Regions from separate parts of the Streptomyces sp. NBC_00829 genome, predicted to be linked through region 3. Evidence: riboswitches for the same ligand, from Rfam matches in the RefSeq annotation. Region 3 holds a riboswitch; each other region holds the start of a gene.

Region 1 (9,525 bases), 1.7 Mb from region 3:
TCGGCTTCACACCGGCGGTCCACACGATGGTGTTGGAGTCGGCCTCCAGGCCGTTCTTCAGCACCACGTGGCCGTCCACGCAGGAGTCCATCGATGTCGACAGGTAGATCTCGATGCCGCGGCCCTCGAGGTGCTCCTTGCCGTACTTGCCCAGCTTCGGGCCCACCTCGGGAAGGATCTTGTCGGCCGCGTCGACCAGGATGAAGCGCATGTCCTCGCGCTTGACGCTGGTGTAGTACTTGGCCGCGTCGCGCGCCAGGTCCTCCACCTCGCCGATGGTCTCCGCACCGGCGAAGCCGCCGCCCACGAAGACGAAGGTCAGCGCCTTGCGGCGGACGTCCTCGTCCGTCGTCGAGTCGGCCTTGTCGAGCTGCTCCAGGACGTGGTTGCGCAGGCCGATGGCCTCCTCGATGCCCTTCATGCCGATGCCCTGCTCGGCGAGGCCGGGGATCGGGAAGGTGCGGGAGACCGCTCCGAGCGCGACGACCAGGTAGTCGAACGGCAGCTCGTACGCCTCGCCGACCAGCGGCGAGACCGTCGCGACCTTGCGGTCCTGGTCGATGGTCGTGACTCGGCCGGTGAGGACCTCGGCCTTGGGCAGCACGCGTCGCAGCGGGACGACGACATGCCGAGGCGAGATGCTGCCGGCAGCAGCTTCGGGGAGGAAGGGCTGGTACGTCATGTACGAGCGCGGGTCGACGACCGTGACGGTCGCCTCGCCGTAGCGCATCTTCTTCAGAATGCGTCGAGCTGCGTACAGGCCTACGTACCCACCGCCTACAACGAGGATCCTGGGACGCTCCGTGGTGCTCATGCCATCGAGTATCCACCCCCCTCGGAGGGGGTGCTCGTGAGCCCCTTCACAAGGTGTCGACCCACCTCTGCTACACTGCGCGACCCACGTGACCGAGGTCATGGTGCGGCAAGGGAACCACCCTGACGGAACGGACGTCCTCCACCCCTCGTGAGCTGGCCCGAAAGGACCTCTCCGCGGTGAACCGCAGCCTCGTTTCACACCCGCGTAACGCACCCCGCACGGCGGGGAATCGGCGCCCTTGGGCCCGATGGACGAGCCGGAAGGGCCTTTCGGCCCTCCACAGCCCCCATCAGGCCCCTTTTCCTTGTGAAGAACTTCACGAACTTCGTCTCGCGGGGACCGCTGACCCGGTCTCAGGCGACCGACCAGGCGATCCCGTCGAGGATGTCGTGCTCGCTGACGACCACTTCCCGCGCCCCCGTCCGCTCCATGATCGCGAGCAGTACGAGCGCCCCTGAGCCGATGACGTCCACCCGGCCGGGGTGCATGACGGGGATCGCCGCCCGCTCGTCATGGGTGGCGCTCAGCAGCATCGAGGTGACCTCGGCGACCCGCTCGTAGGAGATCCGCGCGTGGTGGATCGCCTTCGAGTCGTACGCGCCGAGACCCAGCGCGATCCCGGCGACCGTGGTCACCGAACCGGCGAGACCGACGAGCGTACGGGCGTCGGAGATCGGGACGCTCTCCTCGGCGTGGTCGAGCGCCGCCGCGACGTCCGCGCGGATCGCGGCGACCTCGTCGGCGGCCGGGGGATCGCTGCGGACATGACGCTCGGTCAGCCGTACGCAGCCGATGTCCACCGACCGCGCGGCCTCCACGTGCTCGCGGCCGACGACGAACTCGGTGGATCCACCGCCGATGTCCACGACCAGGCGCTCCTCATGGCCCGGCAGCTCCCGGGTCGCGCCGGTGAAGGAGAATTCCGCCTCCTGGTCACCGGTGATCACCTCGGGCTCAACGCCCAGGATGTCCAGCACGCCCCGGACGAAGTCGTCCCGGTTCGAGGCGTCGCGCGAGGCGGAGGTGGCCACGAAGCGGAGCTTCTCGGCACCGAGCTCCTTGATCACCGCCGCGTACTCGCGGCAGGCCGCGAACGTGCGCTCCAGCGCCTCGGGGGCGAGCCGTCCGGTCCGGTCCACACCCTGGCCGAGCCGGACGATGATCATCCGCCGGTCCAGCTCGACAAGCTCCCCGGTGTCGGGGTCGGCGTCGGCGACGAGCAGCCGGATGGAGTTCGTACCGCAGTCGATCGCGGCGACCCGGGTCACTTCTCGTCCCCTTCTTCCGCGCGGTCCACTATTGCTTCTTCCGCGCGGTCCGCTTCCGCTCGGTCCGCTTCCGCGCGGTCCTCGCGCGCTTCGGCCTCGTCACGAGGGACCTCGCACGCCGTGACGCAGGGGCCCTTGCGCCACCACTCGGGCAGCATCGCGATCGCCTCGTCGCCCAGCGGATTGACGCCGGGGCCCGCCGCGAGCGAGTGGCCGACCAGGACGTGCAGGCACTTCACCCGGTCGGGCATGCCGCCTGCGCTGGGGAACCCCGCCAGCACCTCGATGGCGTCACGGCGCGCGATGTAGTCCTCGTGGGCCGCGCGGTACGCGGCGGCCAGCTCCGCATCGCTCGCGAGGCGTTCGGTCATCTCCTTCATGACGCCGTTGGCCTCCAGCGTGCCGATAGCCGAAGCGGCCCGCGGGCAGGTCAGGTAGTACAGCGTCGGGAAGGGCGTGCCGTCGGGGAGCCGGGGCGCGGTCTCGACGACGTCCGGCTGCCCGCACGGGCAGCGGTGGGCGATCGCGCGCAGCCCGCGCGGCGGGCGTCCGAGCTGCTCCCTGAACGCGGCGATGTCCGCGTCGGTCGGCTCGGTGTGTGCGGTGGTGGGTGGAGGGGTTTCCATGCCTGCCTAGTTCAATTCTGCGGTTCTACCTGCGGTCGGCGCTGTCGACGCCGTCCCAGACGTTCGAGTACCAGGGGCGGTCGGCCGCCCCCTCTTCCGTACGGCGCTGCTCGGCGGCCTCGGGATCGATCATGGTGTAGCCGCTCTCGCCCGGAAGCACGAAGTGCAGATGCTCGCGGGCCAGACGCTGGACGTACTGGTCGTCCTGGAGCCGCGCCTTCTCGTCCCTCAGCCGTTCGACTTTCTGCTCGGCATCCGCCATTCGGCGTTGCTCGTCGGCGATGTCCCCGCGCTGCGACACGTACTGCCGCATCGGATAGGCAAGCGCCACGACCAGCGAGCAGACCACCAGCACCAGGAAGGCCGCACGGCCGGTCAGCCGGGAGCGGCGGGCCTGGCGGCGGTTCTGGGAACGGTAGACCCGGGCGGCGGTCTGCTCACCGAGCAGCCGAATCCTGGTCGCGGTGGAGAACCGATCGCGGTCCTTCCCGGCCATGTCCCGCCTCCCCGATACGTACGTACGTCCCCGCACACGGTACGGGACCGAGTGCGGGGACGTACGGACGACGGGCTGCTCAGCCCTTGAAGCGGGGAACGCCCGGCTCCGGGGCGTCAGTCCTTGAAGCGGGGGAACGCGGAGCGGCCCGCGTACACCGCGGCGTCGTCGAGGATCTCCTCGATGCGCAGCAGCTGGTTGTACTTGGCGACGCGCTCGGAGCGGGCCGGGGCGCCGGTCTTGATCTGGCCGCAGTTGGTGGCGACGGCCAGGTCGGCGATGGTGACGTCCTCCGTCTCACCGGAGCGGTGGGACATCATGCACTTGAAGCCGCTGCGCTGGGCGAGCTCCACGGCGTCCAGGGTCTCGGTCAGCGAACCGATCTGGTTGACCTTGACGAGCAGCGCGTTGGCGGAGTTCTCCTCGATGCCGCGCGCCAGGCGCTCCGGGTTGGTGACGAACAGGTCGTCGCCCACCAGCTGCACCTTGGAGCCGAGCTTCTCGGTGATGACGTTCCAGCCGGCCCAGTCGTCCTCGAACAGCGGGTCCTCGATGGAGACCAGCGGGTAGGAGGCGACGAGCTCCTCGTAGTACTCGGTCATCTCGGCGGCCGAGCGGGACTTGCCCTCGAACTCGTACGAGCCGTCCTTGTAGAACTCGGACGCGGCACAGTCGAGCGCGAGCGCGATGTCCTTGCCCGGGACGTAGCCGGCCTGCTTGATGGCCTCAAGGATGAGGTCGAGGGCGGCGCGGTTGGACTCGAGGTTCGGCGCGAAGCCGCCCTCGTCGCCCAGACCGGTCGACAGGCCCTTGGTCTTCAGGACGGACTTGAGGGTGTGGTAGACCTCGGTGCCCCAGCGCAGGGCCTCGGAGAAGGACTCCGCGCCGATCGGGGCGATCATGAACTCCTGGATGTCCACGTTGGAGTCGGCGTGCGAGCCGCCGTTCAGGATGTTCATCATCGGAACGGGCAGCAGGTGCGCGTTCGGGCCGCCGAGGTAGCGGAAGAGCGGCAGGTCAGAGGCCTCGGAGGCGGCGTGCGCCACGGCGAGGGAGACGCCGAGGATGGCGTTGGCGCCGAGCGAGGACTTGTCCGGGGTGGCGTCCAGGTCGAACATCGCCTGGTCGATCAGGCGCTGCTCGGTGGCGTCGTAGCCGACGAGCTCCGGGCCGATCTGCTCGATGACGGCGAGGACGGCCTTCTCCACGCCCTTGCCGTGGTAGCGGTTCTGGTCACCGTCGCGGAGCTCAAGAGCCTCGAACGCACCGGTGGAGGCGCCGGACGGAACAGCAGCACGGCCCGTGCTGCCGTCGTCGAGGCCAACCTCGACCTCGACCGTGGGGTTGCCTCGGGAGTCCAGGATTTCCCGGGCTACGACGACGTCGATGGACGGCACGAGCATCTCCTTCTGGGATGTGACGCTTGGAGTGCAGGGTCTCTTGGCCTTGCGGCATGAGCCTAACCGGCTCCGCCGCGTACGCCGCCCGATGCCCGCCCCCTGGGACGAAAAACGGTGGGAAGACGTATGGCACCGGACATACGGCGCATGAACTACGCGCGAGTAACAAACGCGGGCGACAAAGAGGAACCCCGGTCCGGCGCGTGCGGGGGACAGCGCGCCGGACCGGGGTGGCTGGGGGCGGGAGCTCGTCGGGGCCGGTGGTCCGCCGGGTCCACCGGAGTCCTTCGACTCCCGCTCCTCGGGTCAGCTCAGGTGGAGCCGCTGGCCCGGGTAGATCACATCGGCGTCGTCGATGATGTCCTTGTTCAGGTCGAACAGCTTCTTCCAGCCGCCCTTGACCTTCTTGTCCGCGGCGATGGAGCCGAGGGTGTCACCGGACTTCACCGTGTATTCGCCGTCGCCCTTCTTGACGCCCTTGGCCGGCGTCGCGGACTTGGCCGGAGCGGCGGGGCGCGCGGAGCGGGTGGTGGGGGCCTCGGCGCGCTCGGGGGCGGGCTTGGCGGCGGGCTGCGCGGAGCCGCCCTCGTACGCGGCGTTGGACAGACCGACGCCGCAGCTCGGCCAGGCGCCCTTGCCCTGGCCCGCGAGGACCTTCTCGCCGATGGCTATCTGCTGGGCCTTGGAGGCGAGGTCGGCGCGCGAGGCGTAGGCCGTGCCGCCGAAGGCGGCCCAGGTGGAGTTGGTGAACTGCAGGCCGCCGTAGAAGCCGTTGCCGGTGTTGATCGACCAGTTGCCGCCGGACTCGCACTGGGCGACGGCGTCCCACTCGGACCCGGTCGCGGCGGAGGCCGAGGTGGCTCCGAGCAGCGGGGCGGCGACGGCCGCACCGGTGACACCGGCGAGCGTGGCGATACGGGTGGCCCTGGACGGGCGGCGGTGCTTGCCCTTGGTGGAGAACAGCATGGGACATCTCCTCACCGACGCCTACGAGGTGAGCTGTCGGGTTCGGGCCAAGTGAGTTGCCCGGTCGCACGTCCTTGCGTGCGACTTCACCCCAAGCCGGTCGGAGCCGTCGATCTCTCAACGGCCTGGGCCGGCACTTACCTTGGGTCCCCCGCTCCTGCCTTCGGCGCTTTGCGCGTCGACTACTCCCCCCGACCGACGGCAGGATTCGGCGTGACGGTCAGCGGTGCCCGCGATGGCGAGCGGTACAGACCGTAGACACAGCTCTCCCCGATGTTCAAAGACGGAACATCGGGGAGAAAACGCCCATCCCGCCCGGGGGGACATATACGTTTATGCAGGTGGCGGGCGGAATGGGTGATTCTGTCGGGGCAGATACGTCAGTTGGGGCAAAGAGACCCTTGTCTCACTTGCGCAGAATCGGACATAAGGCAGCGAACTGCCCTCGATTCGATACCTACTTCGAGCTCGGCTCCAGATCAAGATCCAGGCTCTGGCCAGGGATGATGAGGTCGGGGTCGGTGCCCACGGTCGCCCGGTTCGCCGCATAGAGGGCGGTCCAGCCGCCGTCGAGCTCCTGCTCGTCGACGATCGCGGAAAGGCTGTCGCCCGCACGGACCGTGTACTCGCCCGGCTCGGCACCCTCAGAGCCACCCTTGTCCGTTTCGCCCGCTTCATCCCGTGTCGGACCGTCACTGCGCGAAGCGTGGCGCCCCGCTTCGCGCTCATCGTCCACAGCGTCCGCCTGCACACCCTCCGTGGCGGCCTCGCCGCGGTGCTTGCCGCCGGCGCTCTCGGAGTCCTGATCGTCGCCCGTCGTGGCGGACGAGGCGGCCTCGGCGGAGCCTGCCGTATCGGCGGCCTCGCCGGTCGCGCCCTTCGGTGGCGCCGTTCCCGTCGCGCCGTCCGAGGGCTTCGCCGACAGCGTGGACGCGGTCGGCGCGGTGGAGGCGCCCGGCAGCGGCAGGGTCGTGCCGGCCCCCGGGTCGACGCCGGTCACGGCGCCGTCGTTCCGCAGCCCCGCCATGGCCGCACAGCCGGGCCACGCCTCGGGGCCCTGCGCGTCGAGAACCCTCTCGGCGACCGCGATCTGCTGGGAGCGGCTGGCGAGGTCGGCGCGTGCGGCATAGTCCGTGCCGCCGTAGTTCTGCCAGATCTCCTCGGATATCTGGAGCCCGCCGTAGTACCCGTTGCCGAGGTCGGCGCTCCACATGCCGCCGCTCTCGCACTCGGCGACCCGGTCCCATGTGGAGGCGTCGGCGGCGGAGGCCGAACCTGCCCCGAGAAGAGGGATCGCGATGGCCGATCCCGTCACCCCTGCCGCGACGACAATGGCCGGAGCCTGACGGGGTCGGCGATGCCGACCATTCCCGGAACGCATGCGTTGCCTTTCGCCCTGTGACCGCTGAGACGACGGTGAACGTAGTCGCAATCGTTGTTGAGTCACAAGTGGATGCAGCGGAGATCACGTGAAAGTTACGATCCTGACAGATCGTCAGTTCTGTCGAGGAGTGAACTCAACGGGCAGAGTGCGCAATCCACGCATAATCAACCCTCCACGCCACCGCAAATCGGCCGGATCGCCCGCAAGCCGCAAGTCCGGCATCCTCCTCAGGAGCGTGGCGAGCGCGGTCTGCCCCTCCAGCCGGGCGAGCGGCGCACCGAGGCAGTAGTGGATGCCGTGCCCGTATCCCAGATGCTGGTTGTCGCGCCGGGAGAGATCGAGAGTGTCCGGCCCGGCGAACCGCCCGGGGTCCCGGTCGGCGGCGGCGAGTACGACGAGCACGGGGTCCCCCGCCGCGATCTCCTGCCCGCCGATGACGAGCGGCTCGGTGGCGAACCGCCAGGTCGCGAGCTCCACGGGCCCGTCGTAGCGCAGCAGTTCCTCGACACCGGTCTCAAGAAGCCCGCTCTCGCCGGCCGCGAGGGACGCCTGGAGCCGCTCGCGCTGCTCCGGGTTGCGCAGCAGCGCGTACACGCCGTTCCCGATGAGGTTCACGGTCGTCTCGAACCCCGCGAACAACAGGATGAAGGCCATGGCGGCGGCCTCGTTCTCGGTGAGGTGCTCCCCGTGGTCCGACGCCTCGATGAGCCCCGAGATCAGATCGTCGCCCGGAACCTCGCGCTTGCGGTGAATCAGCTCGGCCAGGTATCCACGCATCTTCTTCACGGAACGCGCGACTCCGCCGCGCGGCCCTCCGCCGTGCCGGATCATCATCCCGGCCCAGTCGCGGAAGTCGTCCTGGTCCTCGCGCGGGACGCCGAGCATGTCGCAGATGGCGTAGATGGGGAGCGGGAAGGCGAACTCGTGAATGAGGTCCGCCTTCCCCTTCTCCGCGCTGTGCTGATTCTCAAAGATCGTGTCGATCAGCCGGTCCGTCAGTTCCTGTACCCGGGGGGCGAATTCGGCGACCACACGCGGGGTGAAGGCCTTCGACACCAGGCGCCGCAGCCGGGTGTGGTCCGGCGGGTCGATATTGAGCAGATGGGTCATCAGCTCGGCCTTGCGCTCACCGGGGATGCCGGTCTTTCCCCTGGCGTGGGCGGGCTCGTCGTGATGCGCGGGATTCTTGCTCAGCCGCTGGTCGGCCAGGGCCTGCCGGGCGTCGGCGTACCGCGTCACCAGCCATGCCTCGACCCCACTGGGGAGCCGGGTGCGGTGCACGGGGGCGTGCTCGCGCAGCCAGGCGTACGCGGGATAGGGGTCGGTGGCGAACTCCCAGGTGAACAACTCGGGCTGAGCGCTCACGTCTGCCCCTCGACGGACTCTGCGACAAGAATCGCGTCCCGGTAGGCGCGGGCCGCCGCCCGCAGGGCTGCCTCCGGGTCGGTGCCCGAGGCCTCGGCGCCGGCGGCGAGGGCGAGCAGGTCGTAGCCGATGCCGTCACCGGCGGGCAGCGGGATGTCGAGACCGGCGGTGCGGACTCGGCTCGCGAGCTTGGCGGCCAGTGCCAGACCGGGCTGGCCGAGCGGGACACCGTCGGTCACCGAGTCGCGCTGCTTCTCGATCGCCTTCGTGCGCAGCCAGTGCTCCTTGACCTCCTCCGGCGTCTCGGCGCGCTCGTCCCCGAAGACATGGGGGTGGCGGTGGATCAGCTTCTCGACGATCGTCGCGGCGACGTCGTCGACGGAGAACGGCTCCTCCTCGTCCTCCTGAGCGATGCGGGCGTGGAAGACGACCTGGAGCAGTACGTCACCGAGCTCCTCGCGCAGCTCGTCACGGTCGCCGTCCTCGATCGCCTCGACCAGTTCGTACGCCTCCTCGATGGCGTACTTGGCGAGCCCCTTGTGGGTCTGCTGCGAGGACCACGGGCACTGCCGCCGGATCCGGTCCATGACCTGCACCAGGTCGAGGAGCCGGGCGCCGGGCAGGTCGTACGAGCCGGGGAGCAGCTCCAGGTCCGGCATCTGGACCCGCCCGGACCCGGCGAGCCGGGCGAGCCCGTCGGTCAGGGCCCGGTCGCCCTCGCCGGATGGCAGGACGACGACGGTACGTCCTCCCCCGGAGCCTCCGGCCTGGGAGGCACCCCCGGCGCAGACGTCGACGAGCTCCTGGGCGGTGGGCGCGGCGATCTCCACCTCGACACCGGCCTCGCGCAGGTACGGCAGCTGCGGATGCCCCGCGTCGGCGCAGAGCACCTGGTCGGCGCCGTGCAGCGTCTGCCACGCGGGCCAGGACAGCAGCCCCGGCGCGACGCGGTGGCTGGCGGTGAGAAGGACGATTCGGCCGGGGGCGACGGGTGCTTCTGTGGTCACCCCTCGAACCTACCTCCCGCTACGCACCGGCCTCGCCGGACTGCGGCTGCTTGGTGACCTGGGTGATCCAGGGGGCCTTGTAGTCGCCCAGCTCCAGCTTCTGGTCGTTCCAGGCGCCGTAGCGGGGGTTCACCTCGATGTGCAGCGCCTTGGCGGCGGCGGTGTAGGCCTGGTTCAGCTTCTGCTGGCCCTCGGG
Region 2 (9,525 bases), 3.9 Mb from region 3:
CGCATGCCCGAACCTCCGGGACCGCCCGGGTTGTAGACCAGGGCGCCCTGGCGTTCCGCCGTGGTGCCGGTGTTGCCTATTCGGTCGACGGCAATCTTGATCTGCTTGCCGTTCGGGCGCGAGTAGTCGAGCGGAACGCTCACCCAGCCGCACTGGATGGGCTTGGCGAAACCCCAGTCGGCCGGACAGTCGGTCCAGTTGATCCCCTTCTTGGCCGCCCGCTCCGCCGCGACCTGAACACCACGTGCCTCGGACCAGCCGCTGTGGCGGCCATCGGCATTGGCTGCCGGAGCCGCGATCGCGCCCGTTATGAGGGTGCCCGCGATCAGAGTGCCGGCCGAGCCGAGCACTGCTGTGCGTCTCACGTAGAACTCCCCCTTCAGTTGTCGAGCTCTCCGGGGGAGACTTTCGTCTGTGAGGTGGCCGGGAACAGGCCGTACTGGTGTTTCTTTACCGAACCCATAACCGGTCAGTAGCGTCCCGCTGAGCGGTACGCCGCTCAGTGGGGCATTTCGGTGTGCAGCACCTCGTCGAGCACGGACCGCAGTTCGCGGGCGTCGGACGCAACGGCGGTGACCAGGAATGCCGGACCGGCGAGCGGCGCGAGGACCGCACGCTCACCGAAAAGCCGCACATACGCCGGTTTTTCGCCCAATGCCGCATCCACTACCAGCAGTTGACCGACGGCCCGGTGGCCGCCGAGGACCGCGCCGCCGTCCCAGCCGCCCGGCGCACCCGGTCCGTAGCCGAGCTCCTGGTCGAGCAGCGGGCGCCCGGCGCGGCGCACGGTGAGCCGTGACGCGAGCGTTCCGGGCTGTTCCCCGTGGCGGCCGAGGATGAGCTCCTCGCGCAGCACCAGCCGTGCGCTCGCGGCCAGTTCGACGCGCGTACGCATCCGCAGGTCGCTGCCCTGCGCCGAGATCAGCTGCTCCGGCAGCCAGCGCAGCTCGGCGTCGTCGCCGGCGGTCAACCGCACGTCGTAGTGCGCCTGTTCGGGGGTCCGGCCCGGCAGGGCGACGGTCGCCGCGGCGGAGTCCAGATGGAGACGCGCCCCGGCCTCCGCCTCCGCCTCGATCGCCAGACGGTCGCCGCCGAGCGGCCCGCTCATCGCGCCGACGACGGTGACACGGGTGAACGGGCCGGTGGCACGCGTGCGGCGGAGCGCGAGCGGGCCGTCGCTCACCAGCACCGGCAGGCCGTCGCGGGCGGCGACGACCCGGGCCGTGGCTCGGACGCTCATGCGGTCCAGGCAGCGAGCCGGGCCCGCACCCAGTCGGCGACCGGGCGCACTCCGTCGGTGCCCTTCAACGAGGTGAAGACCACGGGCAGTTCGCCGCGCTGCTCCTTGGCGTCGCGCGCCATCCGGCCGAGGTCCGAGCCGACGTGGGGCGCGAGGTCGGTCTTGTTGACGACGAGCAGATCGGCGGTGGTGACGCCGGGGCCGCCCTTGCGCGGGATGTCGTCGCCGCCCGCGACGTCGATGACGAAGATCTGGGCGTCGACGAGGCCCTTGGAGAAGGTCGCGGTGAGGTTGTCGCCGCCGGACTCGACGAGGATCAGATCGAGCGGGCCGACGCTGTCCTCCAGGTCCTCGACGGCTTCGAGGTTGGCGGAGATGTCGTCACGGATGGCGGTGTGCGGGCAGGCGCCCGTCTCGACCGCCTGGATGCGCTCGGGCGGCAGCACGGCGTGGCGCAGCAGGAACTCGGCGTCCTCGCGGGTGTAGATGTCGTTGGTGACGACGGCGATGGACAGCTGGTCGCGCAGGGCGCCGCAGAGCGCGGCGACGGTGGCGGTCTTCCCGGAGCCGACGGGCCCGCCGAGGCCGATACGGAGTGCGCGCCGGATGCCGTCGGGGCGTGCCGCGTCGGCGCTGACGGCTGCCGGTCCGGAGTGCGAGTGGTCGAGATGCATGGTGCGGCTCCTTGATGTCCTACGAGGCGAAGAGGCGTACGGGCCAGGCGGCGTGCGCCTGCGCGGTGATGTCGAGCAGCGGCGCGGACGCGGCGGGCAGGGCGTCGATGCCGTCACGGGCGGCGCGGGCGGCCCGCTCCGCGACGCGGTCCATGTCGGGTGCGAGGCGGGCCAGTACGGCGGTGGCCTCGAAGGGGTCGAGGCTGAGCAGGCGCACGGCCGCGGCGGCCGGTCCGCTGACCGACTCGTACACGGCACAGTGCGCGGCGTCCTCGGGTCCCAGACCGGCGGAGCGGGCGGCGAGCCCGAGGACGATCGGCTGGTGGGCACCGCGCGGACGGGCCGCGGCGAGCGCGTCGAGCTCCGGGCCGGGCCAGGTGGAGCGGGCGGCGCGCATCATCTGCCGACCGAGCTTGCGGGCGGTGGCGCGCAGTGCGGGCGAGGGGGTGCGGGCGTCGGCGGCCTCGTCGAGCGCCAGCGGATCGAGACCGAGGGCGGCCGCGGCGGCGAGCGCCGCCGCGGTGAGACCGGCGGTGTGCAGTCGGCCCCGGCAGAATTCCGACAGGTCCCCGGCGTCGCGGATACGCCCCGCCCTGACGGCCGGTTCGGCGCCGCCGGAGTGGGCGTGACCACCGGCGGGGAACCGGCCGTCGGCGAGGACCAGCAGGGCAGCTCTACTCACGGCAGCTCATCAGAAGAGGAAGTAACGCTGGGCCATGGGCAGTTCGGCGGCGGGCGCCGGTTCGACCACATCCCCGTCGATCGTGACCGTGAAACTGTCCGGGTCGACCTCGACGCGGGGCAGGGCGTCGTTGTGGCGCATGTCCGCCTTGGTGATCCGCCGGGTGTTGGCGATCGGGACGAACTGCTTGTTCAGGCACAGCCGTTCGGGCAGTCGGTCCTCGATCGCGGCCTCGGCGACGAAGTTGAACGAGCCCACCGACGCGGCCCTGCCGAGTGCTCCGAACATCGGGCGCGGCAGCACCGGCTGCGGGGTCGGAATCGAGGCGTTGGCGTCCCCCATCTGCGCGTAGGCGATCTGGCCGCCCTTGATGACCAGCTGCGGCTTGACGCCGAAGAAGGCCGGGTCCCACAGGACCAGGTCGGCGAGCTTCCCGGGCTCGACGGAGCCGATCTGCGCGTCGAGCCCTTGCGCGACGGCGGGGTTGATCGTGTATTTGGCGACATAGCGACGGGCGCGGTGGTTGTCGGCGCGGCCGTCCCCGGGCAGTGCTCCGCGGCGCCGCTTCATCACATGCGCCGTCTGCCAGGTACGAAGGACCACCTCGCCGATCCGTCCCATCGCCTGGGAGTCGGAGGAGATGATCGAGATGGCTCCCAGGTCGTGCAGGATGTCCTCGGCCGCGATGGTGGAGGGCCTTATGCGGGACTCCGCGAAGGCGAGATCCTCGGGCACGGCAGGGTTGAGGTGGTGGCAGACCATCAGCATGTCGAGGTGTTCGTCGATGGTGTTGACGGTGTGCGGCCGGGTCGGATTGGTGGAGCTGGGCAGGACGTACGGCTCGGAGACCACGGAGATGATGTCCGGCGCGTGGCCGCCACCCGCGCCCTCGGTGTGATACGCGTGGATGGTGCGGCCCGCGATGGCGGCGAGGGTGTCCCCGACGAAACCCGCTTCGTTGAGGGTGTCCGTGTGGATGGCGAGCTGGGCACCCGTCTCGTCACAGACGCTCAGACAGGCGTCGATGACGGCGGGGGTCGACCCCCAGTCCTCGTGGATCTTGAACCCGAGCGCTCCGCCGCGCAGTTGGGAGTGCATGGCCTCGCGGGACATCGTGTTGCCCTTGCCGAGCAGTCCGATGTTGACCGGGAGGCCGTCCATCGCCTCGAACATCCGGGCAAGGTGCCAGGGTCCCGGGGTGATGGTGGTGGCCTTGGTTCCTTCGGCCGGTCCGGTTCCGCCGCCGACGAGTGTGGTGACGCCGGCCGCGAGGGCCTGGTCGATGAGGGTCGGCGAGATGAAGTGGACATGGGCGTCGATGGCGCCCGCCGTCATGATCTTCCCGTTGCCCGCGATGATCTCGGTCTCGGGGCCGATGACGAGATCGGGGTGCACGCCGTCCATCGTGTCGGGATTGCCTGCCTTGCCGATGCCGGCGATACGGCCGTCACGGATGCCGATGTCGGCCTTGACGATGCCCCAGTGGTCGATGACGACGGCGCCGGTGATGACCGTGTCGGGTGCGCCTTCGGCCCGTGTCGTACGGGCCTGGCCCATCGACTCACGGATCACTTTCCCGCCGCCGAACACGGCCTCGTCGCCGGCGAGGCCCGGGCCGCCGGAGCGGTCCTCCTCGATCTCGACGAGCAGATCGGTGTCGGCGAGCCGGATCCGGTCACCGGTGGTGGGGCCGTACAGGTCGGCGTAGACGGCGCGGTGGAGCTCAGGCATCGAGACCGCCCCCGATCTCGCCCCGAAGGCCCGAGACGACGCGCCGCCCCGCGAGCGGGACGAGTTCGATGTCGATCAGGATGCCGGGCTCGAAGCGCACGGCGGTGCCGGCGGCGATGTTCAGCCGCAGTCCCCGGGCGGCGGCACGGTCGAAGTGCAGGCCGGGGTTGGCCTCCGCGAAGTGATAGTGGGAGCCGACCTGGACGGGCCGGTCGGCCGCATTGACGACGGCGAGCGAGGTGATCTCGCGACCCTCGTTGAGGGGCACACGGCCCTCGGCGAAGAGGAACTCTCCGGGGATCATCGGCGGCCTGCCCCTCAGACGATCGGGTCGTGGACGGTGACGAGCTTGGTGCCGTCCGGGAAGGTCGCTTCGACCTGGACGTCGTGGATCATCTCGGGGATGCCGTCCATCACCTCGGCGCGGGTGAGGACCTTGCGGCCCGACGCCATGAGTTCGGCGACGGTGCGTCCGTCCCTGGCGCCCTCGAGGATGTGCGAGGTGATCAGGGCGACGGACTCGGGATGATTGAGCCTCACCCCTCGGGCACGGCGCTTCTGAGCCACGTCCGCCGCCACATGGATGAGCAGTCGTTCCTGTTCGTGCGGGGAGAGTTGCACGCGTCCACCTCACAGTCGTCCGACCCGGACCCGCCCGGGTGCAGCGGGACGTCAACCCACGTGAGCACGGCGTTCACCGCACCACGGGTTTCTCCCGGCGGGGGACTGAACGTTAGGCGGAGAGTTTTTCCGGCGCGTTAACTGATCTTCGCCCGCCCCATGGACATCAGTCCCCCCAGCCCGTCCTCGATGGCCTCGGCCTGCGTGTCACCGAAGAGCGCCTGCTGCGCGACGAACCCCTGGGCGGTGGCGATGAGCGTGCGGGCCACATGGTCGGCGGGTACGTCGGCGTCCATCAGGCCGCCCGCGCGGTACGCCTCGACCAGCTCCGCCCAGGCCGAGCGCCGACCGGCGTACCCCTCGGCAAGCGTGGCGGCGAGCTCCTCGCTGCGCAGCGTCTCGGTCCACACCTGATCGATGAGCCGGGCGAAGGCCTGCTTGTCGCCGCCGGGAACCTGCTCGGCCAGCATGCCGCGCAGGACACGGCCGAGGAGGGCGTCCGGCATGGGCGGCGGAGTGGACCGGGCGGCTTCGTCGAAAGCCGCTCAGATCCCGACGAAGGCCTCCCCGGCGATGGCCGCGATCAGCTCCTCCTTCGGAAGTAGCGGTACACGGCACCGGCAGAGAGGCCCGCTTCGCGCAGGATGTCCTGCATCGACGTGGCGTGGAAGCCATTGCGCGCAAGGCAGCGGGCGGCACCGTCGCCGACACCCCCACGCGCCGCGCTACGACGAGGCCGCCGCCGGCACCGCGATCGAGGACCGGGTCGTATACGGGGCGATCGTGGTGAGCGACCAAGGACCCCGGCTCATGACCGCTTCGGCCGGCAGCCCGGTCGTGGCCCAGTTGCTCACGGAGGCGGTCACCGCACAGGCACCGGCCGGCACCGCGGTGAAGGTGACGGACGTCGTACCGACACCGGCGGGCGATCCGCGCGGCAGCGCGCTGGCGTCGAGCATCCTGCCGCGGGCCCTCGCGGGCGTCGCGGCGGGAGCCGCGGTCACGCTGCTGGGGCTGCGCGGAGCCCGCGCGGCGACCACACTCATCGGCGCTTCGGCGCTCGTCGGCCTCACCTCGGCCGCCCTGGCCCACAGCTGGCTCGGCGTGCTCACCGGTTCCTGGTGGGGCGAGGCCGGGTGCTCGCCCAGATCCACGCACAGGAGCTGCTGCGGCTGCGGGAGCAGCTGACCGGCACGCTCGTACGCCATACGGGTCAGACTCCGGAGCGGATCGCCGCCGATCTGGAGCGCGAGACGATCTTCGGCGCCGAGGACGCCAGGACCTACGGCCCGGTCGATCACGTGGTCAAGAACCGCAAGGCCTCGCTCCGCTCCCTGGGTTCGGCTGAGCGCCCGACGCTGCCACCCGAACTCCCTGAGGTTGCTCGACCGCGAACGCCGCTCCGATCGGGTGACGCTGCGGCCCGCAGCTCCGAGTTGACGGACGATCGGCCTTCCGTCAACCGCCATCGGTGTACTGATGACCATCCCTCATTCGGTGGAGTTGCCGGTCACCCAACAGCTACGCACAACTTGCGCACCACGACGACCGAACGAGCGGAACAACCCGTTCCACTGCTGGTGCGAGGGTCCTTACGCGTCGCGAACAGGTCGCCGAAATGGCCCTGTCCACCCGAACAGGTGAGTGGTGGTAAAGGTCACAAACCGCCGTTTCGGTTCGGAAATCCGGCATGCCGTGGGTCAAGATCCCTGGGACGACAAGCCCCCGCCACCTCGGCGGGGCGGTCCGAGCGGACGCCGAGTCCTGCCGCCGCATCGGATGACTGGTCGACAGAAGTGCATCGGCAGGAGTGGAGGACCCAAGCAGTACGGGACAGCCGGGCAGTCCGGTCGTCCCTCGGGGTGAAGCCGCATCCGCGGCCGGGCATCTTCGTCCGTCCGAACCCGACAGGTCACCCTTCACAGGCGGCTGACGAAGGGTTGCGCATGACTGCGCAGATTCATGTCCCGTTTCTGCTGACCCGGGCAGGAGCCGTATCGGCCCTGACCCTCGCCGCCGTCGGCGGCACGCTGCTGGCGCCCGGCGCCGTCTCCGAGGCACACGCGGCAACGACGCACGCGGGCAAGGCGCTCAAGGTGGCCGCCTCGAAGAAGGGAGCGCCGTACCGCTACGGCGCGGCGGGTCCGTCCCGTTTCGACTGCTCGGGGCTGACGCTGTATTCGTACAAGAAGGCGGGCAAGAAGCTCCCGCGTACGGCTCAGCAGCAGTACAACAAGACGCGCCACATCTCGGCGTCCTCCCGGCAGCAGGGAGATCTGGTCTTCTTCCACTCCGGCAGCAGCGTCTACCACGTGGGCATCTACGCCGGCAGAGGCAAGATCTGGCACTCGCCGAAGACCGGATCCTGGGTGAAGCTGGAGAAGATCTGGACCAAGCGCGTCTGGTACGGCCGGGTGCGCTGACGGGCCCTTGACGGTCACGCGCCGATCACCGTTCGTCACCGGTGGTCGGCGCGGGCCCTCCCCGTGGTGCACCCGGTGCGTCAGTGCGTCAGCGGCGCCGCCAGCAGGGTCACGCCGAGCGCGGTCAGCGCCCCGCCCGTGACCCCCTCGACCGCGCGAGTCGTGCGCGGCCGACGCAGCCGGTTCCCGAGCCGGTCCACCAGCAGCGCCACCGCCGGGAACCAGATCAGGGCCAGCGCGACGACGATCGCGGCGAGCAGCAGAGTGCGCGGCAGGACCGACGCCCCGTCCGGCACGAACTGCGGGAGCAGGCTGAGGAAGAGGATCGGCGCCTTGGGGTTCAGCACATTGGTGAGGAATCCCTGGCGCAGGCCGCGGCCGACACCGCCGGCCGCCTCCCCCCGCGGATCCTGCGTCACGGGCGCCGGACGCAGCGCGGCCCGTACGGCTCGCACACCCAGACAGAGCACATAGACGCCGCCCGCGATCTGGAGCGCGCGGTACAGCGCCGGCACCGCGACAAGGACGGCCGCGAGTCCCGCGACCGCCAGGGCTGTGTGCACGAGCAGCCCCCCGGCGACCCCGACGGCGGTGGCCAGACCCTCCGGCCGCGAGGCGAGCGCATTGCGCACGACGACGGTGAAATCCGCGCCCGGCATGGCGACCATGCCTGCGGCGACTCCCAGGAAGGCGATCAGTTGTGCGTCCATGGCCCCATCGTGGGCCGATTCAGCCTTTACGGTGTACTTGCAATCTTCTGGGTCTGCCTAAAGCAATGCTTAAGGGGAGTCATGTACGACCCGACGCGGCTCGCGGCGCTTGTCGCCGTCGCGGAGGCCGGTTCGATCACCCGCGCCGCCGCCCGGCTGGGGTACACCGCGCCCGCGCTCCCAGCAGCTGGCCAAATTGGAGCGCGAGGCGGGAGTGACGCTGCTCGTGCGGCATCATCGCGGGGCGCGGCTGACGGCCGCGGGTGAACTGCTCGCGGCGCGGGCCCGCCGGGTGCTCGACGAGATGGAGCGGGCCCGGCACGAGCTGGCGCGGCTCGCTGGGCTGTCCGGAGGGCGACTGCGTGTCGGCACGTTCACGACGGTGGGCGTCCATCTGCTGCCGCCGGTGCTGAGCGCCTTTCGCCGGGCGCACCCGGACGTGGAACTGGCGGTCGCGGAGTACGAACCGCCGGGCGGGGTCGTGGCGGTGGCGGCCGGTGAGGCGGATCTGGCGCTGACGCATGCGTACGAACCGGCGGAACCCGCGCCGCTGCCGCCCGGGGTGCTCCTGGAGCCGCTGCTCGTGGAGGAGCTGGTGCTGGTCACGGCCCCCGGGCATGCGCTCGCGGGTGGCTCGGGGCGGCTGCCGGTCGCCGATCTCGCAGGGCAGCCTCTGATCAGCAGTGCTCCCTCGCATCCGTCGCGCAAAGGTGTCGAGGCCGCCTTGGCCTCGGCCGGGATGACTCCCGCCGTGGTCTGCGAGTCACCCGGCTACGCGCTCGTGTGCGCGCTGGTCAGTTCCGGGCTCGGAGTGGCGGTGGTGCCGGAGATGGCGGCCTCGATGGCGGCGACACCGCTCGGCGTACGGCAGTTGGAACCGGCGGCCTTCAGACGGACGATCTCGGTGGCGCACCGGGGTGAGGAGTCGGGTCCGGCGGCCGAGTCCCTGCGGGCTCTGCTGCGTGGCGCATTCGGGCGCGCCGGTGGCTGACCGCCCCGCCGCCCCTCGGGTCACCGCGCTTTCCGGTCAGTTCTGCACCGGCGCCGTCCACGGCAGGGCGATCCACACGGTCTTGCCGCCCTCAGGTGTCGGGGTGACCGAGAGCTGCCCGCCGCACTCCGCGGTCAGGCTGCGGATGATGACCATCCCTCGGCCGTTGTCCTGGCGGACGGCGGCAGGCAGCCGCTGCGGCCAGCGGGGGTGACTGTCCGTGACGCCGATGCGCAGTTCCTCCTCCCGTTCGAGCCTCAGGTCGACGGTGAACGTCGGGGACTGGCCGAAGGTGTGCTGCACTGCGTTGGTGGCGAGTTCGGAGACGATCAGCCGGACGGTGTCGATGGCCTCTGTCCCGATCGCCATTCCCCATTCGGAGACGACGCTTGTGACGTATCTGCGGGCCGCGGAGACCGAGGCGGGATCGCTCGGCAGAGTGACGGAGGCTTC
Region 3 (9,525 bases):
GGCAGCCACGCTCGAATGCCCTCGCCGTCAGATACGAGGAGAGGGCGGCGCCGATACCGCGGCGGCGGTGCGAGGCGGCGACCGCCAGACCACACAGCTCGCTCAGCCCGTCGACCGGGATGGAACAGCCACCCGCGCCGACCGCGCCCCCGTCCGTGTCGTCCGTGGCGATGCCCGCGACACCGCCGCCCGCCCGAGCCTGACGCAGCCAGTCGATCTCGCCCTCGGTCGGCTCACCGCTCTCGCCGTACGCGAGATGTTGCACACCGGCCGCGGCCGTGTATCCGGCCAGGTCATGGGGCTCGCCGAGGGTGATTCCGGCGGCTGGGGGCGGCTCGACGAGGGAGCCGGGGGCGCAGGCGAGAAGCGGGGCGCGCCTGTCGACCGTGAACCCGGCGTCGGCCAGTGCCGGCTCGACCTCGGGCGCGCAGGACGGCAGGAACTCAAGCCGCGGGGTCCGCTCCCGTTCGCGGAAGACGGCGATCAGGGCCGCGACCTCAGCGGCGGTCGGCTCGGCGCCCTGGTCGGGTATCGCGTAATTGGCGGGCGGGATGGCCCAGTCGGGGTTGTAGCGGATCGTGAAGGGGCCCACCCGCACGTGGTCGGGTGAGCGGAGCGTGAGGCTGCGTACGTAGTTCTGGACGTCGACGTCCACGTCGGACTCCTGCCGCGCTCGGGAACTCGGGATGCCGCGGATCTTACGCGGGCATGCCATGCGGAGCCGGGCGGGAGAAGAGTGCGCGGGGCGTCACGCGGGACGGGTCGCTCCGGCGAAGGGCATCTCGTCGAGCGGCGCGACCCGCACGGGAGCCCCGGGCCGGGGCGCGTGGATCATCTGGCCGCCGCCGATGTAGAGACCGACATGGCTGATGCCGGAGTAGAAGAACACCAGGTCACCGGGGGCGAGTTGGGAGCGCGGCACCCGGCCGCCCGCGTTGATCTGGGTGTAGGTGGTGCGCGGCAGCGACACGCCGGCGGAACGCCAGGCGGCCTGGGTGAGACCGGAGCAGTCGAAGGATTCGGGTCCCGTCGCGCCCCAGACGTACGGCTTGCCAAGTGCGCCGTAGGCGTACGCGACTGCCTGTGCGGCACGGGAGTTGGGGGCCTGGAGGGAGCCGCGGGGGGCCGATGAGCGGTCGGCTCGGGCACCCGCCGCCGACGCGTCGGGGCCGTCCGCGCTGTCGTAGGAGGCGCGCTGCTCGGCGGTGAGCCGGGCCAGCAGGCGCTGAGCGGCCGCGAGCTTGTCCTGGACGGTGTTCTTGTGCCGGGCGAGCTCGGTCTGCCGGTCGTTGAGCGCGGTCATCCGCTCGCCCGCCTCGGCTTTCAGCCGGGCGATCTCCACCAGTTGCCGGTGCACTCCGGCGATGGCGTCCGCCTGCCGGATGCCGGCCCGCTCGGCGAGCGCGGCCCGCTCCAGATACTCGTCGGGGTCCGACGTGAGCGCGAGCTGGAGCCCGGGGTCGATACCTCCGGCGCGGTACTGAGCGGTGGCGATCGAACCGAGCGCGTTGCGCGAGGTGTTGAGCCGCTCAGTCCTGCGGGTGGCCTCGTCGCGCAGCTCGTCCAGTGAGCCGCGGGCGGACGCGGTCTGCTCCTTGGCCCCGTTGTACTTCTCGGTGGCCTCCTCGGCCTCCTGGTAGAGCCGGTCGACCTTGGTCTTGATCTGCGCGGGGGTGAGAGAGGGCTCGGCATACCCGGTGCCCTCGAATGCGGTCGCGGCTGCGGCACCCGCGAGCGCAAGCGTGACGGCGGTCCGGGCAGCAGGCCCGGTGAGCGGATGCTGCTTCGGTTTCCGGTGCGAAGCCACGGGGGCGTCCACGTCCTTCCGTCGTCCCTGCGGTCCGAGCCTCCGACGGCGGTCCGCACAGGGGGAGCGGTCCGCCGCCGGATCTCTCGGCGGTGGTGATCGGCTGCCGCCCGGGAGCCCGGCGGCGGTGGGGAGTCGGTCACCTGAGGGAGGACGCTAAGCCTGAGGGTCGCGGACATGCGGTGTAAGGACCGAAAGTGCCCGAAGGTGGACGGTCACGAGCGTTTCTGAGAACGGGACTGCGGTCACGGTCGCCCATCCCTGTGCCGCTGCGACCGATGCGGCGGATGAGGCACTGTTGCCGGGAGTGCGGTGGTATGGCGGGAGTGAGGCCTCGGACGTGAACGCCGGAGCGGGGCGCGGACGCCGGAGCGGGGCGCGGACGCCGGAACCGGGACGTGAACGCCGGAGCGGGGCGCGGACGCCGGAACGCCCGGACGCGCATCCGCGTCCGGGCGTTCCGGGCCCATCTCCGTTCCTGCGCCGCCGCCTCGCCGACGATCAGGCGGGACGCACGCTCCCGTAGATCGGCATGTAGTAGATCGACTCCTCGCGCACGTTCGCCCCGGGCTTGGGTGCGTGGATCATCTTGCCGTTGCCGATGTAGATGCCGACGTGGCTGATGTCGTCGTAGAAGAAGACCAGGTCGCCCGGGAGCAGGTCCTTCGTCTCGACGCGCTTGCCGACCTTCACCTGGTCCCAGGTGGTGCGCGGCAGGTCCACGCCCGCGGCCTTCCAGGCGGCCTGGGTCAGTCCCGAGCAGTCGTACGAACTCGGCCCCGTCGCACCCCAGACGTACGGCTTGCCCATCTGGGCGCGGGCGAAGGCGAGAACCTTGTCGGCCTTGGCCGTGTACGAGCCGTCGGCGGAACCGGAACCCGTCCCCGTGTCCCCGTCCTGGCCGCCGCCCTCCTTCTTCTTGCGCGCGGCCTCGGCCCTGGCGCGGGCCTCGGCCTCCGCTTTCTCCTGGGCTTTACGCCGGGCCTCTTCCTGCTTCTCCCGCTCGAGCGCGGCGAGCCGTGCCTTCTCCTCGGCCGTCAGCTTCGACAGCAGCGACCGGGCCTCGGCGAGCTTCGTCTGGACTTCCTGCTTGCTGGTGCGCAGGGCCTCCTGCGAGTCGGTGAGCGACTCCAGGCTCTTGGTGGCCCGCGCGCGCTGCTTGGCGGCGGCGGCCTGCTCGGTCTCGTAGTCGGTGACGGCCACGCGCTGACGGTCGGTCATCCGGCTCATCAGCTGGGTCTGGTCGAAGTACGACTCGGGGCTGTCCGCGAAGAGCAGCGCGGCGGTCGGTGTGACCGCGCCGGTGCGGTACTGCGCGGCCGCGAACGAGCCGAGCGCCCGGCGGGACTCGTTGAGCTTGTCCGTGCGCTTGGCGGTGTCGTCGAGGAGCTTGTCGACCTCGCGCCGCTTCTCGTCGGTGGACTCCTTGGCCTTGTTGTAGTTCTCGGTCGCGGTGCCGGCCTGCCGGTAGAGATCGTCGACCTTCTTCTGCACCTCCTCGACGGAGGGCTTCGGCTCGGCGGGCGAGGCGTCGGCGCTCTGCGTCGACAGCAGCGAGACGGAGGCGAGGGCGGCCGTCGTGAATCCGACGGCTGGGGAGGTCTTTACGGTTCGACTTCGCGCTTTGCGATGCGACGCCAAGGCCGACATCTCCTTCTTCCGTGGACCGCCTACCGGGTTAGCTGTCGGGTTCGGGCGGAACGGAAGATCGCCCTACGGACCGGATGGAGTCACGGTCCGATTCACCCCAGGTCGTGCATGGTGGGTCCCCGGTTCCGAACTCCCCTGCGGAAAGTCCGGATTCGGCGCAGGCCGCCCGATGTGACGTGGATCGCCAGGGGGGTACGGGCTGCCTGATCGAGCACGGTAGCCAACTCGTATGGTTGCTGTGAAGGTTGATGTTCGATTTGTCCGATACATTTTCGTGACATGAGTGATCCATGGAGCGTTGTGTTCCGGCTGATGACCTGGTGGCATCGTTTCGTCACGGAGGGTTGCCCGGTGGCCGCCGGGTCCGGGCAGCGTCGGATTCCGGCCGTATCCCGATGCGGCGGCAAGCTGTCAGTGCGGCGGCCTAGACTCGTAGAGCGATGAGCAGCCTCTTTGACGACAGCTTCCTGGCGGACCTCCAGCCCAGCTCGGAGCACCCTCCGCCGCCGCCCGAGGATTCGGCCCAGGAGGAGATCCCCGACGATCTCTTCCAGGGTGCGTTCGACGTGCCCCCGGCCCGGGATCCGTACCACCGCGACGGCGCTCCGCGCACCGTCGTGGACCCGGCCGCCCTGCTGGAAGGGCTGAACGAACAGCAGCGCGCCGCCGTCGTGCACACCGGTTCGCCCCTGCTCATCGTCGCCGGAGCCGGCTCGGGCAAGACGCGCGTGCTGACCCACCGCATCGCTCATCTGCTGGGCACCCGCAGCGTCCACCCCGGTCAGATACTGGCGATCACCTTCACCAACAAGGCCGCCGGCGAGATGAAGGAGCGCGTCGAGCAGCTCGTCGGCCCGCGCGCCAACGCCATGTGGGTGATGACCTTCCACAGCGCGTGCGTGCGCATCCTGCGCCGCGAGTCCAAGAGGCTGGGCTTCACCTCGTCGTTCTCGATCTACGACGCGGCGGATTCCAAGCGGCTGATGGCGCTCGTCTGCCGTGATCTGGACCTCGACCCCAAGAAGTTCCCCCCGAAGTCCTTCAGCGCCAAGATCTCGAATCTGAAGAACGAGCTGATCGACGAGGAGACCTTCGCCGACCAGGCCGTGGACGGCTTCGAGAAGACGCTGGCCGAGGCGTACCGCATGTACCAGGCGCGGCTGCGCGAGGCCAACGCCCTGGACTTCGACGACATCATCATGACGACGGTGCATCTGCTCCAGGCGTTCCCCGACGTCGCCGAGCACTACCAGCGCCGCTTCCGGCACGTGCTGGTCGACGAGTACCAGGACACCAACCACGCTCAGTACACACTCGTGCGCGAGCTGGTGGGCACGGGCCAGGAGGATCTGCCCCCTGCCGAACTGTGCGTCGTCGGTGACGCGGACCAGTCGATCTACGCCTTCCGGGGCGCGACCATCCGCAACATCCTCCGGTTCGAGGAGGACTACCCGGACGCGACGACGATCCTGCTGGAGCAGAACTACCGCTCGACGCAGACGATCCTCTCCGCCGCCAACGCCGTCATCGAGCGGAACGAAAGCCGCCGACCCAAGAACCTGTGGACGAACGCCGGGGCGGGCGCCCAGATCACCGGCTATGTCGCCGACACCGAGCACGACGAGGCGCAGTTCGTCGCCGACGAGATCGACCGGCTCACGGACGCGGGTGACGCCAAGGCCGGTGACGTCGCCATCTTCTACCGTACGAACGCCCAGTCCCGAGTCTTCGAAGAGATCTTCATCCGCGTCGGCCTGCCGTACAAGGTCGTCGGCGGAGTGCGCTTCTACGAGCGCAAGGAGGTCCGGGACGTCCTCGCCTATCTGCGGGTCCTCGCCAACCCCGAGGACAATGTGCCCCTGCGCCGCATCCTGAATGTCCCCAAGCGCGGCATCGGCGACCGCGCCGAGGCGATGATCGACGCGCTCGCGCTGCGCGAGAAGATCACCTTCCCGCAGGCGCTGCGCCGCGTCGACGAGGCGTACGGCATGGCGGCCCGCTCCGCCAACGCCGTCAAGCGCTTCAACGTCCTCATGGAGGAGCTGCGCACGGTCGTCGACTCGGGCGCGGGCCCGGCGGTGGTGCTGGAGGCCGTCCTGGAGCGGACCGGGTATCTCGCCGAGCTCCAGGCGTCGACCGACCCGCAGGACGAGACGCGCATCGAGAACCTTCAGGAACTGGCCGCGGTCGCGCTTGAGTTCGAGCAGGAACGCGCGGAGGAGGAGGGTGCGGGCACCCTCGCCGAGTTCCTGGAGAAGGTCGCGCTCGTCGCCGACTCCGACCAGATCCCCGACGAGGACGAGGACGGCTCCGGCGTCATCACGCTGATGACCCTGCACACGGCCAAGGGCCTTGAGTTCCCCGTGGTGTTCCTGACGGGCATGGAGGACGGTGTCTTCCCGCACATGCGCGCCCTGGGGCAGGCCAAGGAGCTGGAGGAGGAGCGGCGGCTGGCGTACGTCGGCATCACCCGCGCCCGGGAGCGGCTCTATCTGACGCGGTCGTCGTTGCGCAGCGCCTGGGGCCAGCCCTCGTACAACCCGCCGTCGCGGTTCCTGGAGGAGATCCCGGACCGGCACCTGCAGTGGAAGCGGACCGGACCGATGGCCGCGCCCGCGGGCCCGACCTCCGGTATCACTTCGTCGCTGTCCTCGTCCCGTTCGAGGTCGGGCGGCGGCGCGTCGGGATTCGCCACGCGGCGTGCGAGCGACAAGCCGGTGATCTCGCTTGCGGTCGGCGACCGGGTCACGCACGACCAGTTCGGCCTGGGGACCGTGGTGGGAGTGACGGGTTCGGGTTCGGACGCTCAGGCGACGATCGACTTCGGCGACACGAAGCCGAAGCGGCTGCTGTTGCGTTACGCGCCGGTCGAGAAGCTCTGACGGCCGCTGCCGTCACGGCCGATGGCTTCCCGGCCGGGTCCTGTGACAGGGGCCCGCACCGGGGGGCCGAGGCCTGTCGTCCGGGAAGAGGCGGAGCCGTCGTTTAGGTGGGGTCCAGGCCGTGGCTGCGGAGCCAAGGCAGCGGGTCGATCGCCGAGCCGCCGCCGGGCCGGACCTCGAAGTGGAGGTGCGGGCCGGTGGAGTTGCCGGAGTTGCCCGAGTAGGCGATGACATCGCCGGCCTTGACCGAGCCGGACCGGATCTTGGTGCTGCTGAGGTGGCAGTACCAGGTCTCGGTGCCGTCGGGGGCGGTCACGATCGCCATGTTGCCGTAGGCGCTGTTCCACTGCGTACGGACGGTGCCGTCGGTCGCGGCCATCACCTTGGTGCCGTACGACACCGGGAAGTCGATGCCCGTGTGCACGGACATCCAGTTGACGCCGGCCTGGCCGTAGTAGGCGCTCAGGCCCTCCTGCTTCACCGGCAGTACGAACTTGGGGCGCAGTGCCTCGCGGCGCTTGGCCTCGTCCTCACGTTTCTGCTTCTCCGCCTCCTGGCGCGCCTTCAGATCGATGCGCTCCTGGGTACGGGACGCGCGGTCGCCGAAGTCACGGGCGTCGGCGCTGAGGGCGGCGAGCTGCGTGTCCATCTTGTTGTTCGCCGCGACGGGCTGGACGGAGGACGGATCCGCGGCTGCGAGGCTGGTGGCGTCGTTCTTGTCGGCTCCGGTGCCGAGACCGCCGACGGACGCGGCGGCGACGCCGGCAACGCCCATTACACAGGCCGAAGGGACGGCGACCGTCAGGAGTGCCGAACGCTTGGCGGGGGTACGGCGACGTCCGCGGCTTCCGCCGGAACGGCGGACAGGACGGGCGGTGGCGACTGCGGCGATCGGCTCGGGAGCCCGGTCTTCCTGGGCTGACTCGGACTCGGCGCCGTCGGTTTCCTCGGGCTCGGCCTCGATGTCGAATTCGGCGTCGGGACCGGCCTGGGAGTCGAGCTCGGGCTCGGCCTCGAACTGGACCGCCTCGAAGTCCACTGCCTTGAAGTCCACTGCCTCGAAGTCGACCGTCTCGAACTGGGCCGTCTCGAACTGCTCCGTCTCGAACTGGGCCGTGAATTCCGGCTGGAAGTCCTGCGAGAAGTCCTGCTGGGACTCGGAAGGGGCGCTCTCGTACTCCGAGGCTGCCGCCTGGTGGCCGGGCTCGTGGCCGAACTCCTGGAGATGCTCGTGCTCCGGAGTGAACTGCTGCGGTACGACGGCTTCCGCGCCCGTGTTCCAGGCCGTGGCGTCGTACGTTCCGGTCTCGTTGGCGGGCACCGCCCACTGGCCGGTCGCGCCGTACGCGAACGTCGCCGCGGCCGTCTCGAACTGACCCGTCTGGTTGGCCTGGTTCCAGGCGCTCGCGTCCCACTGGCCGGTCGTGTCGTACTGCGCCGCCGAGGTTTCGTACGGACCGGTGGTGTCGTACTGCGGGAATTGCTGCGTCTGCTGCGGGTGTTGAGCCTGCGCGTGCTGCTCGACCGGCTGCGCGTCGTAGGTGCCGTAGCCGGAGGTCGTGTGCGACCCGGTGTCCCACTGGGTGCTGTCGTACTGGCCGCTGTGGCCCGCTTCGTAGTTCCCCGGGAGCGCGCCGAACAGCGGGTCGGTGTCGAAGCTGCCCGTGGCGTACCCGTCGTATCCGACGTACCCGGCGTGGGTGTGCTGGTCGTTCACCAACTTCTCTCTCGCCTCGGCAGCAGGACCTGGGTTCTGGGGCGCCGCGGGGGAGCGGGGGTCCCAGAGGGAAAGCAGTGGCGTGACTGTACCCGGCGGTACGCGATGGCGACAATCTTCAGCAGGTTTTAAGGAATCAGGAAACGGGCATTCGGCCGTCTTTCGGCGGTCTGCGGACACACCTTTGGCCTTACGTTCGAAAAGCGTTCGATCCGCGGCTGCCTTCCGGGGCCACGTCCGGGCGCCGGTCGCCGAGTCGGCCCGGCGCCTGACCGACGTCGGTCAGGCGCCGGACCGGGCGACGGTCAGGCGACGGAGACCGCTCCCGATGCGCCCGTCGCCGACTCGCTCGACTCAAGCGCCTGCCGGATGCCGACCGCGACGGCGGGATGCACCGGAAGTGCGAGATGTCCGATTCCGCTGACGCGGACGTTCTCGGCGATGAGGTCGGGGTGGTCGATGCAGGCCGTCTCGATGGGGACCATGATCTGGTCGAGATCGCTCCAGAAGCTCACGAACCGGGTGCGGCAGCCGGGCGCGGGCAGCCTCAGCTCCTCGATCACGGGAGAGCCGGGCCGCATCTGGCGCACGATCGGGTGCGCACTGGCGAGCGGGGCGACCTTGGTGCCCGAATGCGGTGTACCGAGCGTGACCAGGGTGCGTACGCGCTCGTCGCCGCCCAGGCGCTGGATGTAGTACCGGGCGATCAGGCCGCCGAGGCTGTGCCCGACGATGTCGACCTCGCTCCGGCCCGTGCGGGCGCAGATCTGCTCTATGTGGCGTCCCAGCAGCTCGGCCGCGGCGCGGATGTCGCAGGTCAGCGGGGAGTAATTGAGGCACTCCAAATGCTCCCGGCCGTGCTTGGCGAGGGTGCGGCGCAGCAGGACGAACACGGAGCGGTTGTCCACAAAGCCGTGCAGGAGGACGACGGGCGGATGATCGGGGCCGGCGGTCGGGAGGACGGTCGCGCCGTCCGGGTGGGGGTCCGGGCCCGGGAACGGGGGGCGGGCGGGGCGCTCCGGGGTGAGTCCGGAGGGGTAGAGGAGCAGATGCCCGGCGAGGATGGCCAGCTCCAGGGCGGTGGCGCGGAGTAGTGCGGCGGATAGGTGCAGCTGGCGGACCGGGCGCAGACTCAGTGGAAAGAAGGACAGAACCTTCATGGCCGACCTCCCGTGCGGCACGCGGGAGACGGCTCCGGCCCCCGTGTGCCCTCGTGGGTCGCTGCTTCAGTCACTGTGCGGCTCTGTGCCCGCGACGGGCCGGAACCGAACGGTGTCGCACCCTCGTGCCGCGCGGCTGACGGCACGGTGGTACGACCCTGGAGCAGCTTCCCTTGCGACCGTGCCTGCGGTCGTGCGGCTTGTGCGCCGCCTGATGCGGGTACGACGCTTGGCGAACTTGTCCCACGTGTGATTTCCCCCTCGGTATCCACCGCGAAACGGCCGGTTGCGGGATGCTGGAGATAACGT

Evidence for each region. A riboswitch is a leader RNA that binds a small molecule or an ion and turns the genes downstream of it on or off. The one in region 3 is predicted to bind cyclic di-AMP.
Region 1: another riboswitch for cyclic di-AMP. It lies ahead of OG293_RS21440 (transglycosylase family protein); the one in region 3 lies ahead of OG293_RS13485 (NlpC/P60 family protein).
Region 2: another riboswitch for cyclic di-AMP. It lies ahead of OG293_RS31785 (C40 family peptidase); the one in region 3 lies ahead of OG293_RS13485 (NlpC/P60 family protein).

What each region holds. Positions count from the first base shown of each region.
Region 1 covers NZ_CP108867.1:4,864,029-4,873,553, reverse strand. The annotation lists gene OG293_RS21465 (NAD(P)/FAD-dependent oxidoreductase) at 1-814, opposite strand, end outside; gene OG293_RS21460 (exopolyphosphatase) at 1,171-2,085, opposite strand; gene OG293_RS21455 (DUF501 domain-containing protein) at 2,082-2,711, opposite strand; gene OG293_RS21450 (septum formation initiator family protein) at 2,737-3,207, opposite strand; gene eno (phosphopyruvate hydratase) at 3,324-4,610, opposite strand; gene OG293_RS21440 (transglycosylase family protein) at 4,914-5,573, opposite strand; cyclic di-AMP (ydaO/yuaA leader) riboswitch at 5,577-5,752, opposite strand; gene OG293_RS21435 (transglycosylase family protein) at 6,031-6,954, opposite strand; gene OG293_RS21430 (cytochrome P450) at 7,069-8,322, opposite strand; gene OG293_RS21425 (nucleoside triphosphate pyrophosphohydrolase) at 8,319-9,329, opposite strand; gene OG293_RS21420 (SurA N-terminal domain-containing protein) at 9,349-9,525, opposite strand, start outside.
Region 2 covers NZ_CP108867.1:7,077,220-7,086,744, reverse strand. The annotation lists gene OG293_RS31835 (alpha/beta hydrolase) at 1-365, opposite strand, end outside; gene OG293_RS31830 (urease accessory protein UreD) at 500-1,240, opposite strand; gene ureG (urease accessory protein UreG) at 1,237-1,914, opposite strand; gene OG293_RS31820 (urease accessory protein UreF) at 1,934-2,596, opposite strand; gene OG293_RS31815 (urease subunit alpha) at 2,606-4,327, opposite strand; gene OG293_RS31810 (urease subunit beta) at 4,320-4,631, opposite strand; gene OG293_RS31805 (urease subunit gamma) at 4,646-4,948, opposite strand; partial or broken gene OG293_RS31800 (TetR/AcrR family transcriptional regulator) at 5,086-5,720, opposite strand; partial or broken gene OG293_RS31795 (ABC transporter permease) at 5,678-6,085, shown strand; partial or broken gene OG293_RS31790 (ATP-dependent Clp protease proteolytic subunit) at 6,070-6,201, shown strand; cyclic di-AMP (ydaO/yuaA leader) riboswitch at 6,707-6,891, shown strand; gene OG293_RS31785 (C40 family peptidase) at 6,895-7,371, shown strand; gene OG293_RS31780 (LysE family translocator) at 7,452-8,081, opposite strand; partial or broken gene OG293_RS31775 (LysR family transcriptional regulator) at 8,163-9,072, shown strand; gene OG293_RS31770 (ATP-binding protein) at 9,109-9,525, opposite strand, start outside.
Region 3 covers NZ_CP108867.1:3,175,942-3,185,466, reverse strand. The annotation lists gene OG293_RS13495 (GNAT family N-acetyltransferase) at 1-655, opposite strand, end outside; gene OG293_RS13490 (NlpC/P60 family protein) at 749-1,807, opposite strand; gene OG293_RS13485 (NlpC/P60 family protein) at 2,309-3,457, opposite strand; cyclic di-AMP (ydaO/yuaA leader) riboswitch at 3,460-3,625, opposite strand; gene pcrA (DNA helicase PcrA) at 3,898-6,339, shown strand; gene OG293_RS13475 (M23 family metallopeptidase) at 6,443-8,056, opposite strand; gene OG293_RS13470 (esterase/lipase family protein) at 8,362-9,216, opposite strand.